Regions from separate parts of the Streptomyces sp. NPDC042638 genome, predicted to be linked through region 2. Evidence: riboswitches for the same ligand, from Rfam matches in the RefSeq annotation. Region 2 holds a riboswitch; the other holds the start of a gene.
What was found. Region 2 has a riboswitch for S-adenosylmethionine ahead of thrC (threonine synthase). Riboswitches for the same ligand answer to the same signal wherever they lie in the genome.
Positions count from the first base shown of each region.

Region 1: linked by a shared signal. The riboswitch ahead of AB0B40_RS24995 (aminotransferase class V-fold PLP-dependent enzyme) and the one ahead of thrC (threonine synthase) in region 2 are both predicted to bind S-adenosylmethionine.

Region 1 covers NZ_JBEZBT010000034.1:50,178-57,103, forward strand. Annotated here, with positions in the region: gene AB0B40_RS24990 (PQQ-binding-like beta-propeller repeat protein) at 1-2,408, opposite strand, end outside; gene AB0B40_RS24995 (aminotransferase class V-fold PLP-dependent enzyme) at 2,482-3,858, opposite strand; SAM riboswitch class IV at 3,987-4,103, opposite strand; gene trpD (anthranilate phosphoribosyltransferase) at 4,179-5,243, opposite strand; gene AB0B40_RS25005 (cytochrome bc complex cytochrome b subunit) at 5,365-6,926, opposite strand, start outside.
Region 2 covers NZ_JBEZBT010000008.1:117,532-124,457, forward strand. Annotated here, with positions in the region: gene AB0B40_RS09890 (trehalose-6-phosphate synthase) at 1-934, opposite strand, end outside; gene AB0B40_RS09895 (glucosyl-3-phosphoglycerate synthase) at 1,018-1,962, opposite strand; SAM riboswitch class I at 2,092-2,256, shown strand; gene thrC (threonine synthase) at 2,274-3,560, shown strand; gene AB0B40_RS09905 (MoaD/ThiS family protein) at 3,557-3,832, shown strand; gene AB0B40_RS09910 (cold-shock protein) at 4,263-4,466, shown strand; gene groL (chaperonin GroEL) at 4,824-6,446, shown strand; gene AB0B40_RS09920 (DUF397 domain-containing protein) at 6,786-6,926, opposite strand, start outside.

The DNA of each region.
Region 1 (6,926 bases), on a different contig from region 2:
CAGGCACGGGAGCCGTCGGCCGCCCGGACGGCGTACACCGTGCCCGACTCCGTACCGACGGCCAGCGCACGGTCGCCCGCGGTCATGGCGCCGGAGTCGGCCTCCCTGCGCCACAGCCGCCGGCCGTCCGCGATCCGGAAACCCTGCCGTACGGCGGGGGCGTCCGCGAACAGGGTGGTGCCCGCGAGGGCGACAGCCCTGACGTCGGTGCCCGCGGACACCTGCCACTTCCGCGCCCCGTCCCGCGCGTCCAGTGCCAGCAGGGTGTCGCCGTAGCTGCCCGTGCAGATCACACCACCCGAGACGAGCGGTGTGCCGGTGGGTCCGGCGGGCGTGCTGGCGGTCCACCGCTCACCGCCGTCACTGTCGTAGCGGCGCAGCCCGCCCGTGTCCGTGCCGCCGACGGAGACGAGCACATCGGAGCCGAGCAGCACGGGGACGGCGTACGCCAGGTCGCCGAGGGTCCGGGTCCACAGCGGGCTGCCGGACAGGCTCACCGCGGTCAGCCGGCGCACGTCGTCGGCGTGCAGGCCCACCACGCAGTAGACCGCGTCCCGGGTGACCACGGGGGTGGAGACGTCGTCGCCGAGCCGGACCTTCCAGCGCTTGGAGCCGTCCCGGGAGATGGCGTGCAGCACACCGCCGGAGGTGCCGGCGTAGACGACGGAACCGTCCGGGGAGAGCGCGCAGCAGGCGCCGTCCAGCCCGCCGATGCCGCCGAGGTCGTACTGCCAGCGCAGCACCGCGGACCGGGCGGCGGCCGGGACCGCCGTCACGCCCGGGTCCGACGGGTCGGGCGCCCGGTAGCTGCCGCTCATGCCCTCGCTCTCGGTGGTGAAGCCCCGCATCAGCGCCCAGCCGCCGCCCGCCACCCCGCCGACGGCGACGGCCCCGCCCGCGAGGGCCGCCAGGAGCCGGCGGCGGCCGGGGGCGACGGGACCCGGGCGGCGGACGTCGACCGTAGGACCGCCGGAGGGCACGGCCGCCTCGGAAACGGTGGCGGACACGGCCCTCGCGGACACCTCACCCGCCGTACCGGAGCCAGAGGCCAAGGACGCCTCCGGGTCCGGACCGACTGCGGAGGACACGGACACCTCCGGGGCCGCCGCAGAGGCGGAGGGCACGGATGCCTCTGGGCCCCGGGCGGAAGCGGGGACCCCGGGCGCCCCGGACGCAGAGCCCGGAGCCCCGGACGCCTCGGGGACCGGCGCCAAGACGGAGGACGCGGAAGCCTCCCGGGCCGTCGCGGACGCGGACCCGTCCGACGCCATCACGGACGCGGGCGCCCCGGGCGCCCCGAAGGCCGTCACCGGCGGTGCGGACGTCTCGGGCGCCGCCCCGGGCGGCTCCGAGGCCGGCGCCGAAGCCGGTGTCTCGGGGGTTTCCGGGGCCGGCGTCGAAGCGGACGTGTCGGATGCCGTCGCGGGCGGCTCGGAGGGCGGCGGCGCGGCGGGGGCACCCGGCGCAGTCGCGGAGGTCGGAGCGGCGGGTGGCGTGGGTGCCAGGTACTCCACGCCGCTGGGGCGGGCGTCGGGGGACGGGCTCGGGCGGGCCGTGGAGCCGTACCAGCCCGGGCGGATGCCGGTGCGCAGGGTGTCCGGGGTGAATCCGGCGTCGGCCACCACCTGCGCCGGCTCCGGGCGCTGCAGCGGGTCCTCGCGCAGACAGGCCGTCACCAGCGGCCGTACCGCCTCCGGCACGCCGGACAGGTCGAAGTCGCGGGTCAGGATGCGCAGCAGGACCACCGAGTCCTGGCCCTCGCCGAACGGTTCACGGCCGGCCGACGCGTAGGCGAGGACGGCGCCGAGGGAGAAGACGTCGCTCGGCGGCCCGACCTGGCCGCCGTTGCGGATCTGCTCCGGCGAGACGTAGCCGACCGAGCCGACGACCGCGCCGGTGCGGGTCAGCGAGGTGGCCTCCAGGGCGCGGACGATCCCGAAGTCGATGACCCGGGGGCCGTCCGGGCCCAGCAGGATGTTCGACGGCTTCAGATCGCGGTGGACCAGACCCTTGCCGTGGATGGCGGCCAGCGCCTCGCCGAGCGCGGCGGCGAGGATCCGCACCGCGGGCCCGGGCAGCGCGCCGTGGTCCAGGACGGCGTCCCGCAGATTCGGGCCGGGCACGAACTCCGTCGCCATCCAGGGCCGTTCGGCCCCCGTGTCGGCGTCCACGACCCGCGCGGTGTAGGTGCCCGCGCCCCCGACGGTCTGCGCTGCCCGGACCTCGTGGCGGAAGCGGGCGCGGAAGGTGCGGTCCTCGGCGTGCTCGGCCCGCACCACCTTCACCGCGAGGCGCGGTCCGTTGCGGGACCGGGCGAGGTAGACCTCGCCCATGCCGCCGGCGCCGAGTCTGTGCGTGACCTCGTACGGGCCGATGTGGCGCGGGTCGGTTGCGCGCAGCGGCTGCACTCCGTGCTCCCCCTGTCCGATGTGCTGTCAGGGGGAGGTTATATCCGCCTCCGGGGCTCCCGCGTACGGAGGTTCACACGGCGGGCACGCAGCGGCCGTCCTCCGTGCGGTACTGCCACTTGGCGCCGTCCCGGACCAGCTCCCGCACGGCCGTGACGAACCGTTCGACGTGCTCGTCCGGGGTGCCCGCGCCGAAGCTCACGCGGATGGCGTTGAGGGACTTCTCCCCCGGTGCCGCCTCGGGGGCGCCGCACTCGCCCTGGGCCTGCGGGTCGGTGCCCAGCAGGGTGCGGACCAGCGGGTGGGCGCAGAACAGGCCGTCGCGGACGCCGATGCCGTACTCGGCGGAGAGCGCGGCGGCGAAGTGCGAGCTGTTCCAGCCCTCGACGACGAAGGAGATGACGCCGACGCGCGGGGCGTCGTCGCCGAAGAGGGAGAGGACCAGCACCTCGGGGACCTCGGCCAGGCCCTCGCGGACCGTGCGGACGAGGTCCTGCTCGCGGGCGACCAGGGTGTCCCAGCCGGCCTCGGTGAGGGCCTTGCAGGCCGACGCGATGGAGTAGGCGCCGATGACGTTCGGGGAGCCGGCCTCGTGCCGGGCGGCGCTGTCGTGCCACTCCACGTCCACTCCCCCGTCGGTGCGCCGGGTGACCTTGCGGCTGGCGCCGCCGCCCGCGAGGTACGGCTCCGCCGCCTGAAGCCAGTCGGCGCGGCCCGCGAGGACACCGGCGCCGAAGGGGGCGTACAGCTTGTGCCCGGAGAAGGCGATCCAGTCGACGTCCAGGTCGGCGATGTCGACGGGGTGGTGCGGGGTCAGCTGGGCGGCGTCCAGCACGATCCGGGCGCCGTGGGCGTGCGCGGCGGCGGCCAGTTCGCGCACCGGCCACAGCTCGCCGGTGACGTTGGAGGCGCCGGTGACACAGACCAGGGCCGGCCCGTGGCCCCCTTCGGCGGACACCGCGCGGTCGGCGAGGGCCCGCTCCAGGGTCTCCACGGCCTGCCGCGGGGTGCGCGGGGCGTTGAGATAGGTGACGTCCGCGTCCTGCCAGGGCAGCAGGGAGGCGTGGTGCTCGGTCTCGAAGACGAAGACCTGGCAGCCGGCCGGGAGCGAGCGGGCCAGCAGGTTGAGGGAGTCGGTGGTCGAGCGGGTGAAGACCACCTGGTCGTCCGGGCGGCAGCCGAGGAACCCGGCGACCGTGGCGCGGGCGTTCTCGAACAGCTCGGTGGAGAGCTGGGAGAGGTAGCCGGCACCGCGGTGGACGCTGCCGTAGTAGGGGGCGTAGGCGGCGACGTCGTCCCAGACGCGCTGGAGGGCGGGGGCGCTGGCCGCGTAGTCGAGGGCCGCGTAGGTGACTTCGCCCCCGGTGACCAGCGGGACGGTGACATCTCGCCCCAGAACGGGCAGAGGGGTGCAAATGGACCGGTCGGTGGCAGCGGTGGAGACAGACATGGCGGAACTCCCGTGAGAGGAAAGCGAGGAAGAGAGAAAAGGGTGTGCGGAGGCGGGGCTCTGCGGCCCTAACGCATTCGCTTGCTCACGGAAGACTCCTCGACGACCAGGATCCCCGGGTTCGTGAGGATCCGCGCTTGCCGGGGACCTTGCTGTCCACGGCCTGGTCTTCACCCGGGGCACCCCGCCACGGACGGAGGGTTGCCGGACAGTCGGCCGGGGCCTCATGACTGTCACTCATGACCTGGTACAGGAACGTACGCGAGATGATCGTCGCCCCGCAACCCGTGTCCGGATCGCGGGACGGCTCCCGGTGAGGTTCAGGCGTTGCTGGCGGCCACCCAGCGCTCCAGCGAGCGCTTGGCCGCGCCCGAGTCGATCGACTGCGCGGCCTGCGCCATGCCCGCGCGGATCTGCTCGGCGAACGGCGCGTCCGTCGGCCGCAGCGCCACCAGCGCCGCCGCCGAGTTCAGCAGTACGGCGTCCCGTACGGCCCCGTGCTCGCCGTCCAGCAGGCGGCGGGCGACCTCCGCGTTGTAGGCCGCGTCGGCGCCGCGCAGGGCCTCCACGGGGACGAGGCCGATACCGACGTCCCGCGGGTCGAAGAACTCCTCCGTGACCTTGCCGTCGCGGACCACCCAGACCCGGGAGGCGGCGGTGACGGTCAGTTCGTCCAGGCCGTCCTCGCCGCGGAAGACCAGGGAGGAGTTGCCGCGCTCGGCGAGGACACCGGCCACGATCGGAGCCATACGGGGGTCGGCCACACCGACGGCCTGCGAGCGCACCTGGGCCGGGTTGGTCAGCGGACCGAGCACGTTGAAGGTGGTGCGGATGCCGAGCTGGGAGCGGGCCGCGGCGACATGGCGCAGGGACGGGTGGAACCGCACCGCGAAGCAGATGGTGATGCCGGCTTCCTCGGCGACCTCGGCGACCCGCCGCGGGGTCAGGTTCAGATTGATCCCGAGCTTCTCCAGGACGTCGGAGGAACCGGAGGCGGAGGACGCGGCACGGTTGCCGTGCTTGACGACCTTCGCGCCCGTGCCCGCGACGACGATCGAGGACATCGTGGAGATGTTCACCGTCTTGGCGCCGTCGCCGCCGGTGCCGACGATGTCGACCGCCGGGCCCGGCACCTCGATCACGTTGGCGTGCGCGTACATCGTCCGTACGAGTCCGCTGATCTCCTCGACCGTCTCGCCCTTGGCGCGCAGCGCCACCATGAACCCGGCGATCTGCGCGTCGGTCGCCTCGCCCCGCATGATCAGGTCCATCGCCCAGGCGGTGTCGTCGGCGGACAGGTTCCGGCCCTCCAGCAGGCCGTTCAGCAGGGCGGGCCAGGAGCGGCCCGCCGCGGTGTCGCCTCCAGCGGGGGTCACAGCGCTCATCAGCCGCTCCTCGTAGACAGTCCTGAAACGTCGTACACCACCCTATCCAGCCCAGGACAGGGCGAAGGGCCCCGTCCGGGGTACGGACGGGGCCCTTCGGCGTGGCGTGGCGACGCGGGGATCAGTGGTGGCCGTGGCCGCTCGTGATCTCCTTGTACTCCTCGACGGTCGGCTTGGGGATCTGGTTGTCCTCGCCGTAGAAGCCGTGGGACAGCTTGGCCCGCAGCTTCTGCGAGACCGGCACCTTGCGCTCGACACCGTTCTCGTCGACCGCCGGGCCGATCTCGGCCGGCTCGTACTGGTGGTGCGCCGTGAGCGTGTGCAGCTGCTCCTGGCTGAGCGGCTCGTGCACCTCGATGAACTCACCGTGGGGCAGGCGCTTGATGATGCCGGTCTCGCGACCGTGCAGCACCTTGTCGCGGTCGCGGCGCTGCAGACCCAGGCAGATCCGCTTGGTCACGAGGAACGCGATGACCGGTCCGGCGAAGAAGAAGATCCGGACGAACCAGGTGACGGCGTTGATCGACAGGTGGAAGTGCGTGGCCCACAGGTCGTTGCCGCCGCCGACCAGGGTGATCATGTAGATCGTCACCCAGGCGACACCGAACGCGGTACGGGTCGGGGCGTTGCGCGGGCGGTCCAGGATGTGGTGCTCGCGCTTGTCGCCGGTCACCCAGGACTCGATGAACGGGTATACCGCGATCACCGCGAGGACCAGCGGGAAGAGCACCAGCGGGATGAACACGCCCAGGACCAGCGTGTGGCCCCAGAAGTTGATCTCCCAGCCCGGCATGAAGCGGATCAGACCCTCGGCGAAGCCCATGTACCAGTCGGGCTGGGCGCCGGTGGACACCTGGTCCGGACGGTAGGGGCCCATGGCCCAAATCGGGTTGATCTGGGCGACCGCCGCGATGGCCGCGATGACACCGAAGACCAGGAAGAAGAAGCCTCCGGCCTTCGCCATGTACACCGGCAGCAGCGGCATGCCGACGACGTTCTTCTCGGACTTTCCGGGACCCGCGAACTGCGTGTGCTTGTGGTAGAAGACCAGGATCAGGTGGCCCACCATCAGGCCGAGCATGATGCCCGGCAGCAGCAGGATGTGGATCGAGTAGAACCGGGCCACGAAGTCGTGGCCGGGGAACTCTCCGCCGAACAGGAAGAACGACAGGTACGTGCCGACGATCGGCACGGACAGGATCGCGCCCTCCATGAAGCGGACACCGGTGCCGGAGAGCAGGTCGTCCGGGAGCGAGTAACCGGTGAAACCGGTGAACATGCCGAGGACGAACAGCAGGAAGCCGAACAGCCAGTTGATCTCACGCGGCTTGCGGAACGCGCCGGTGAAGAACACGCGCATCATGTGCACGAACATGCCGGCGAGGAAGATCAGCGCGGCCCAGTGGTGGATCTGCCGGACGAGCAGACCACCGCGCACGTCGAAGGAGATGTGCAGGGTCGAGTTGAACGCCTCGGACATCAGCTGTCCCTGGAGCGGGACGTAGCTGCCGTGGTACTCCACCTCGTTCATCGACGGGTGGAAGAACAGCGTCAGGTAGACACCCGTCAGGATGATGATGATGAAGCTGTACAAGCACACTTCGCCCAACATGAACGACCAGTGGTCGGGGAAGATCTTGCGCATGTTGGCCTTGGCCAGGGAGTAGATCCCGAGCCGGCCGT
Region 2 (6,926 bases):
ACTCGGGGTGGTCCTCCAGCAGCTCCCGGTACGCCAGCAGCCCGCGCACGATGTTCTTCGACAGCTCCGTGCGGTCGACCCGGACGATGGCCCTGCGGTCCGGTCCGATCTCCTCCCGCAGCGCCGCCATCCGCTCGGCCACGTCCTCCCTGTGGGCCCGCTCGCGCAGGAAGTCCGCGTCGGCGCCCAGCCCGTGCACCCCGATCCGGGTGCCGGAGGGGATGCCGGGCCCGAGCACCGCGTGACAGCAGTCCCGGAACGCGTCCGCCCACCGCTCGGTGAGGAACGCCGCCCGGTCCGCGCCCAGGATGCCGGTCAGCAGCTCGGCCGCGATGTCGTCGGGCAGCAGCCGGAAGTAGTCCGGCGGGGCCCACGGGGTGTGCGAGAAGTGCCCGATGCGCAGGTCGGGGCGGAGCCGGCGGAGCATACGGGGAGCGAGGGCCAGGTGGTAGTCCTGGATCAGCACCGCCGCGCCCTCGGCCGCCTCCTCGGCCAGCGCCTCGGCGAACGCCTGGTTGTAGGCCTCGTACGACGCCCACTGCCGCCGGAACTCCGCGTCGAAGACCGGCTCCAGCGGGGTCTGGTACAGCATGTGGTGGACGAACCAGAGCACCGAGTTGGCGATGCCGTTGTACGCCTCGGCGTGGACGGCCGCGTCGATGTCGAGCATGCGCACCCGCTGGCCGCCCGTGTCCTCGGCCGGCAGCAGCCCGCCGTCCGCGCGCCGGACGGCCGCCCGGTCGCCGTCGCCCAGCGCGGCGCACACCCACACCGAGCCGGCGTCCGAGCCGATGGCGGACAGCCCCGAGACCAGCCCGCCGCCGCCCCGCCTGGCGTGCAGCGAGCCGTCCTCGCGTACCTGGTAGGAGACCGGGCCGCGGTTCGACGCGACCAGCACCTGAGCTTTCTCGGCAGCATCGTGCGTGGGAGCCATACGCCTCAACCTAGCCCGGCCCGTAAACACTCAAACGTACGTTCCGTCCGGGAAGGGAGGGAGGGAGGGGGTATACGGCCCGTTCACGCCACCTTCCGTTCGGCGTACTCCGCGATCTCCACCATGGGCGGCCGCTCCTCGGTGTCCACCGGGTAGGTGCTCGGCTCGAAGCCGTCCTCGCCGCGCTCGAACTGGGTCAGCGCGGGCCGGACCAGATGGCCGCGGGCCAGCCGGAGCTGGGCCGTGCGGTAGATGGCGGCGGCCATCCGGCCGAGGGCCTGGCCGTCCTGGTGACGGTGCCTGCGCACCCCCACGTCGACCTGGGCCAGCGCGTCCAGGCCCACCAGGTGCAGCGCGTCCACCAGCATGCCCAGCTCCACGCCGTAGCCGACCGGGAAGGGCAGCCGTTCCAGCAGGGAGCGGCGGGCCGCGTACTCACCGCCCAGCGGCTGCACGAAGCCGGCCAGCTGCGGCCAGTGCATGTTCAGCAGCGGGCGGGCCATCAGCTCGGTGACCCGGCCGCCCTGCCCGGCGGCGCCGCCGAGCGGGCGGTCGTACATCGCCTTGACCAGCTGCACGTCCGGTTCGGTGAGCAGCGGGCCGACGATGCCGAGGACGAAGTCGGAGGAGAACTCCCGCAGGTCGGCGTCGACGAAACACAGGATGTCACCGCCGGTCACCAGCAGGGAGCGCCACAGCACCTCACCCTTTCCGGGGACGGCCGGGAGGCGGGGGAGGATCTCGTCGCGGTGCACCACCCGCGCGCCCGCGCGCGCGGCGACCTCGGAGGTGCGGTCCGTGGAGCCGGAGTCGACGACCACGATCTCGTCGACGAGCGGGGTCTGCTCGACGAGATCGTGCCGGATGACGGTGACGATGTCGCCGACCGTCTCCTCCTCGTCGAGCGCGGGCAGGACGACACTGACCGTCCTCCCGGTGCGCTGCTTGGCGGCCAGGATCCGATGGAGCGGGCGGTCGGCCACGGACCAGGAGCGGGTGGCCAGCCAGTGCTCGACTTCTTCCAGCACGGTCTGCGGCTCCTCACGTTGTCTCGCGCTTCGGACGACTATCTCAACTGTCCTGGCCTTCGGTTACAGTCTTGAACAACGCCGATGACCATCGCATGTCGTGGGTCGCGCGCGTCCACAACCGAATACCGCTCATCCAGAGGGGCAGAGGGACACGGCCCGATGAAGCCCCGGCAACCCTCCAGCCGGTCTCGTAGATCAGCCCGATCGGGCTCGATCGTCTCCGCGAGGCTCCCGGCTAGGGAAGGTGCCAAATCCGTCTCACGGCGAGATGCGTCGTGAGGAAGATGAGGAGAAAGGGCCTCGCCTCCATGGCTGTGCAGACAGTTGCCACCACCAGCGACTCCACCACCGTAGACCTCGGTCCCGCCGCCGCCCTGAGCTGCCGCGAGTGCGGTCACCGGGTGCCGCTCGGGCCGGTCTTCGCCTGCGAGGAGTGTTTCGGCCCGCTGGAGATCGCCTACGACTTCTCCGCCTACGACACCGAGCAGCTGCGCCGCCGTATCGAGGCGGGCCCCGCGAACATCTGGCGGTACGCGCCCCTGCTGCCGGTCCCGGCGGACGTCGCGGAGAAGCCCAACATCAACCCGGGCTGGACCAAGCTCGTCAAGGCCGACAACCTCGCCCGCGAGCTGGGCGTGACCGGCGGCCTGTACGTGAAGGACGACTCCGGCAACCCCACGCACTCCTTCAAGGACCGCGTGGTCGCCCAGGCCCTGGAGGCCGCCCGCGCCTTCGGCTTCACCACGCTCTCCTGCTCCTCCACCGGCAACCTGGCCGGTGCCGTCGGCGCCGCCGCCGCCCGCGCCGGTTTCCGCTCCTGCGTGTTCATCCCGCACGACCTGGAGCAGGGCAAGGTCGTCATGGCCGCCGTCTACGGCGGTGAGCTGGTCGGCATCGAGGGCAACTACGACGACGTCAACCGCTTCTGCTCCGAACTCATCGGCGACCCGGCCGGTGAGGGCTGGGGCTTCGTCAACGTCAACCTGCGCCCGTACTACGCGGAGGGCTCCAAGACCCTCGCGTACGAGATCTGCGAGCAGCTCGGCTGGCGGCTGCCCGACCAGATCGTGATCCCGATCGCCTCCGGCTCCCAGCTCACCAAGATCGACAAGGGCCTGCAGGAGCTGATCAAGCTGGGTCTGGTCGAGGACAGGCCGTACCGGATCTTCGGCGCCCAGGCCGAGGGCTGCTCCCCGGTGTCGACCGCCTTCAAGGCCGGGCACGACGTGGTCCGCCCGCAGAAGCCGAACACCATCGCCAAGTCCCTGGCCATCGGCAACCCGGCCGACGGGCCCTACGTCCTGGACATCGCGCGCCGCACCGGCGGTGCCGTGGAGGACGTCACGGACGCGGAGGTCGTGGACGCCATCAAGCTGCTGGCCCGCACGGAGGGCATCTTCGCCGAGACGGCGGGCGGGGTGACCGTCGGCGTCACCCGCAAGCTGATCGAGGACGGGGTGCTGGACCCGGCGAAGACCACGGTCGTCCTGAACACCGGCGACGGCCTGAAGACCCTGGACGCGGTGGCCGGGACCGGCCTCACCGCCACCATCCGCCCGACCCTGGACTCCTTCCGAGAGGCTGGCCTCGCATGAGCGTGACCGTTCGCATCCCCACCATCCTGCGCACCTACACCGGCGGCCGGGCCGAGGTCGCCGCCGAGGGAACGACCCTCGCCCAGGTCATCGAGGACCTGGAGAAGAACCACACCGGGATCGCCGCCCGCGTCCTGGACGACCAGGGCAGGCTGCGCCGGTTCGTGAACGTGTACGTCAACGACGACGACGTCCGCTTCGAGCAGGGCCTTGAGACGGCGACGCCCGACGGCGCCGGTGTGTCGATCATCCCGGCGGTCGCCGGCGGCTGATTATTACCTTCGGTAACCCCGGTTACCGGCTGTACATCGAATTGCCCCCTCGGTGAGAGAAGCGGAGGGGGCAATTCTGCGTGATTGAGCGCGGTAGAGTTGGGGAACACGGTCGCGGCCTTCGGGTCGCGGGCTCTTGATTCATGCCGCGTGCCCGACAAGAAGTAGCCAAAGTGTGCGGGTCTTCTGCGGCTTTTGCGCCCTTTATGACACCCGACTTGCCCTGAATTCGGGTGAATCCTCCCCACATTCCGGACCGCTCGCGTCCAGAATTCTCGTCCGATTGACCTGTTGCAGACGGCAGTTGGGCAGATACATTCAGCCGCGGTCGACGCGTTCCGGCGCACGCCCCCGTCCAATGGGGGGCGAGGTCTGACCCGGATCCGCGAAGTGTGGATCTGTGCAAGGGCCAGTAATAGGGGAGTTAGGCATGGCTCAGGGCACCGTCAAGTGGTTCAACGCGGAGAAGGGGTACGGCTTCATCGCGGTCGACGGTGGTGCGGACGTCTTCGTCCATTACAGCGCCATTCAGATGGACGGCTACCGCACCCTGGAGGAGGGCCAGCGGGTGGAGTTCGAGATCTCGCAGGGCCAGAAGGGCCCGCAGGCCGACATGGTTCGCCTCAGCGCCTGAACGTTTCTTGTCCGAAGGGCCCGCACCTCGCAGAGGGTGCGGGCCCTTCGCCGTACCCGGGTCCGGTGTCGACGGGCGGGCGAGGGGCGGCCCCGCCCGCCCGCGCCCTCCCGTCACCCGACCGCCACCCGACCGTCACCCTTCGACGGGCCCGCTCAGCGAGCGCACCTTGCACTCGGGCATGCCGAGTGCTAATCATTGCGTTAGCACTCTGAAGGTGAGAGTGACAACGAAGGACCGGGTCGGTGAGGCCCGCAGGCCAGGTGGGGCAAGGAACCACGCGGCCGGCGAGCCGTCCGTCGCGGGCGCGGGCGCGGTCCGAAGGAATCACCCCCAGTCCTGGAGGGACCACTTCACATGGCCAAGATCATCGCGTTCGACGAGGAGGCGCGGCGCGGCCTCGAGCGCGGCATGAACCAGCTCGCGGACGCCGTGAAGGTGACGCTCGGCCCCAAGGGCCGCAACGTCGTCCTCGAGAAGAAGTGGGGCGCCCCCACGATCACCAACGATGGTGTCTCCATCGCCAAGGAGATCGAGCTCGAGGACCCGTACGAGAAGATCGGCGCCGAGCTGGTCAAGGAAGTCGCCAAGAAGACGGACGACGTCGCCGGCGACGGTACGACCACCGCGACCGTGCTCGCCCAGGCCCTGGTCAAGGAGGGCCTGCGCAACGTCGCCGCCGGTGCCAACCCCATGGCTCTGAAGCGCGGTATCGAGAAGGCCGTCGAGGCCGTCTCCGCCGCCCTGCTGGAGCAGGCGAAGGACGTCGAGACCAAGGAGCAGATCGCCTCCACCGCGTCCATCTCCGCCGCCGACACCCAGATCGGCGAGCTGATCGCCGAGGCCATGGACAAGGTCGGCAAGGAAGGCGTCATCACCGTCGAGGAGAGCAACACCTTCGGTCTCGAGCTGGAGCTCACCGAGGGCATGCGCTTCGACAAGGGCTACATCTCCGCCTACTTCGCGACCGACATGGAGCGCATGGAGGCGTCGCTCGAGGACCCCTACATCCTCATCGCGAACTCCAAGATCAGCTCCGTCAAGGATCTGCTCCCGCTGCTGGAGAAGGTCATGCAGTCGGGCAAGCCGCTGCTGATCATCGCCGAGGACGTCGAGGGCGAGGCCCTGTCGACCCTGGTCGTCAACAAGATCCGCGGCACCTTCAAGTCCGTCGCCGTCAAGGCCCCGGGCTTCGGCGACCGCCGCAAGGCCATGCTCGGCGACATCGCCATCCTCACGGGCGGCGAGGTCATCTCCGAGGAGGTCGGCCTCAAGCTGGAGAACGCGACCCTGGACCTCCTGGGCCGCGCCCGCAAGGTCGTCGTCACCAAGGACGAGACCACCATCGTGGACGGTGCCGGCTCCTCGGAGCAGGTGCAGGGCCGCGTGAACCAGATCCGCGCCGAGATCGAGAACAGCGACTCGGACTACGACCGCGAGAAGCTGCAGGAGCGCCTGGCGAAGCTCGCCGGCGGTGTCGCGGTCATCAAGGCCGGTGCCGCCACCGAGGTGGAGCTCAAGGAGCGCAAGCACCGCATCGAGGACGCCGTCCGCAACGCCAAGGCGGCCGTCGAGGAGGGCATCGTCGCCGGTGGTGGCGTGGCCCTGCTCCAGGCCTCCCAGGTCTTCGAGAAGCTGGAGCTCGAGGGTGACGAGGCGACCGGCGCCAACGCCGTGCGCATCGCGCTCGAGGCCCCGCTGAAGCAGATCGCCGTCAACGCCGGCCTCGAGGGCGGTGTCGTGGTGGAGAAGGTGCGCAACCTGACCCCGGGCCACGGCCTGAACGCCGCGACCGGCGAGTACGTCGACCTGGTCGCCGAGGGCATCATCGACCCGGCGAAGGTGACCCGCTCTGCCCTGCAGAACGCCGCCTCCATCGCCGCGCTGTTCCTCACCACCGAGGCCGTCATCGCCGACAAGCCGGAGAAGGCCGCCGCGCCGGCCGGCGGCGGCATGCCGGGCGGTGACATGGACTTCTGATCGACCTGACGGTTGATCGCCTGTCCTTCGGACCGAGGGCGGTGCTTCCAGCTTCTGGCTGGGGGTGCCGCCCTCGGGCGTTTCGTGGGCCTCAGCCGGCGTAGTCCTTGAGCTTCTCGGTGCCGAGGGTGATGCCCACCGGAGGCGGCAGCTCGACGATCGCCCCCCAGGGGTGGGTGGAGGCGCAGGTGTTGCTAGCACCTGGCGGGGGTTGTTCGTTATGCGGGCACGCTGGAGCCTGGTGACTGGGCGTGGCAAATCGCATGCGTGGAGTCAACTCGCTGGGTGGGAGGGTCGGTTGAGGCCCTCCACCCATTCCGTGCAAAGAGGGCTCGGAGCTCAAAGCTTGAGGTTCGTGACGAACGCCGACCAGGCCTCCGCCCGGAACACGAGCTTCGGGCCGAAAGGGTTCTTCGAGTCTCGGACGGGGACGAGGGCTGGGATGTCGTGGGTGACTTCGAGGCAGTCACTACCGCCTTG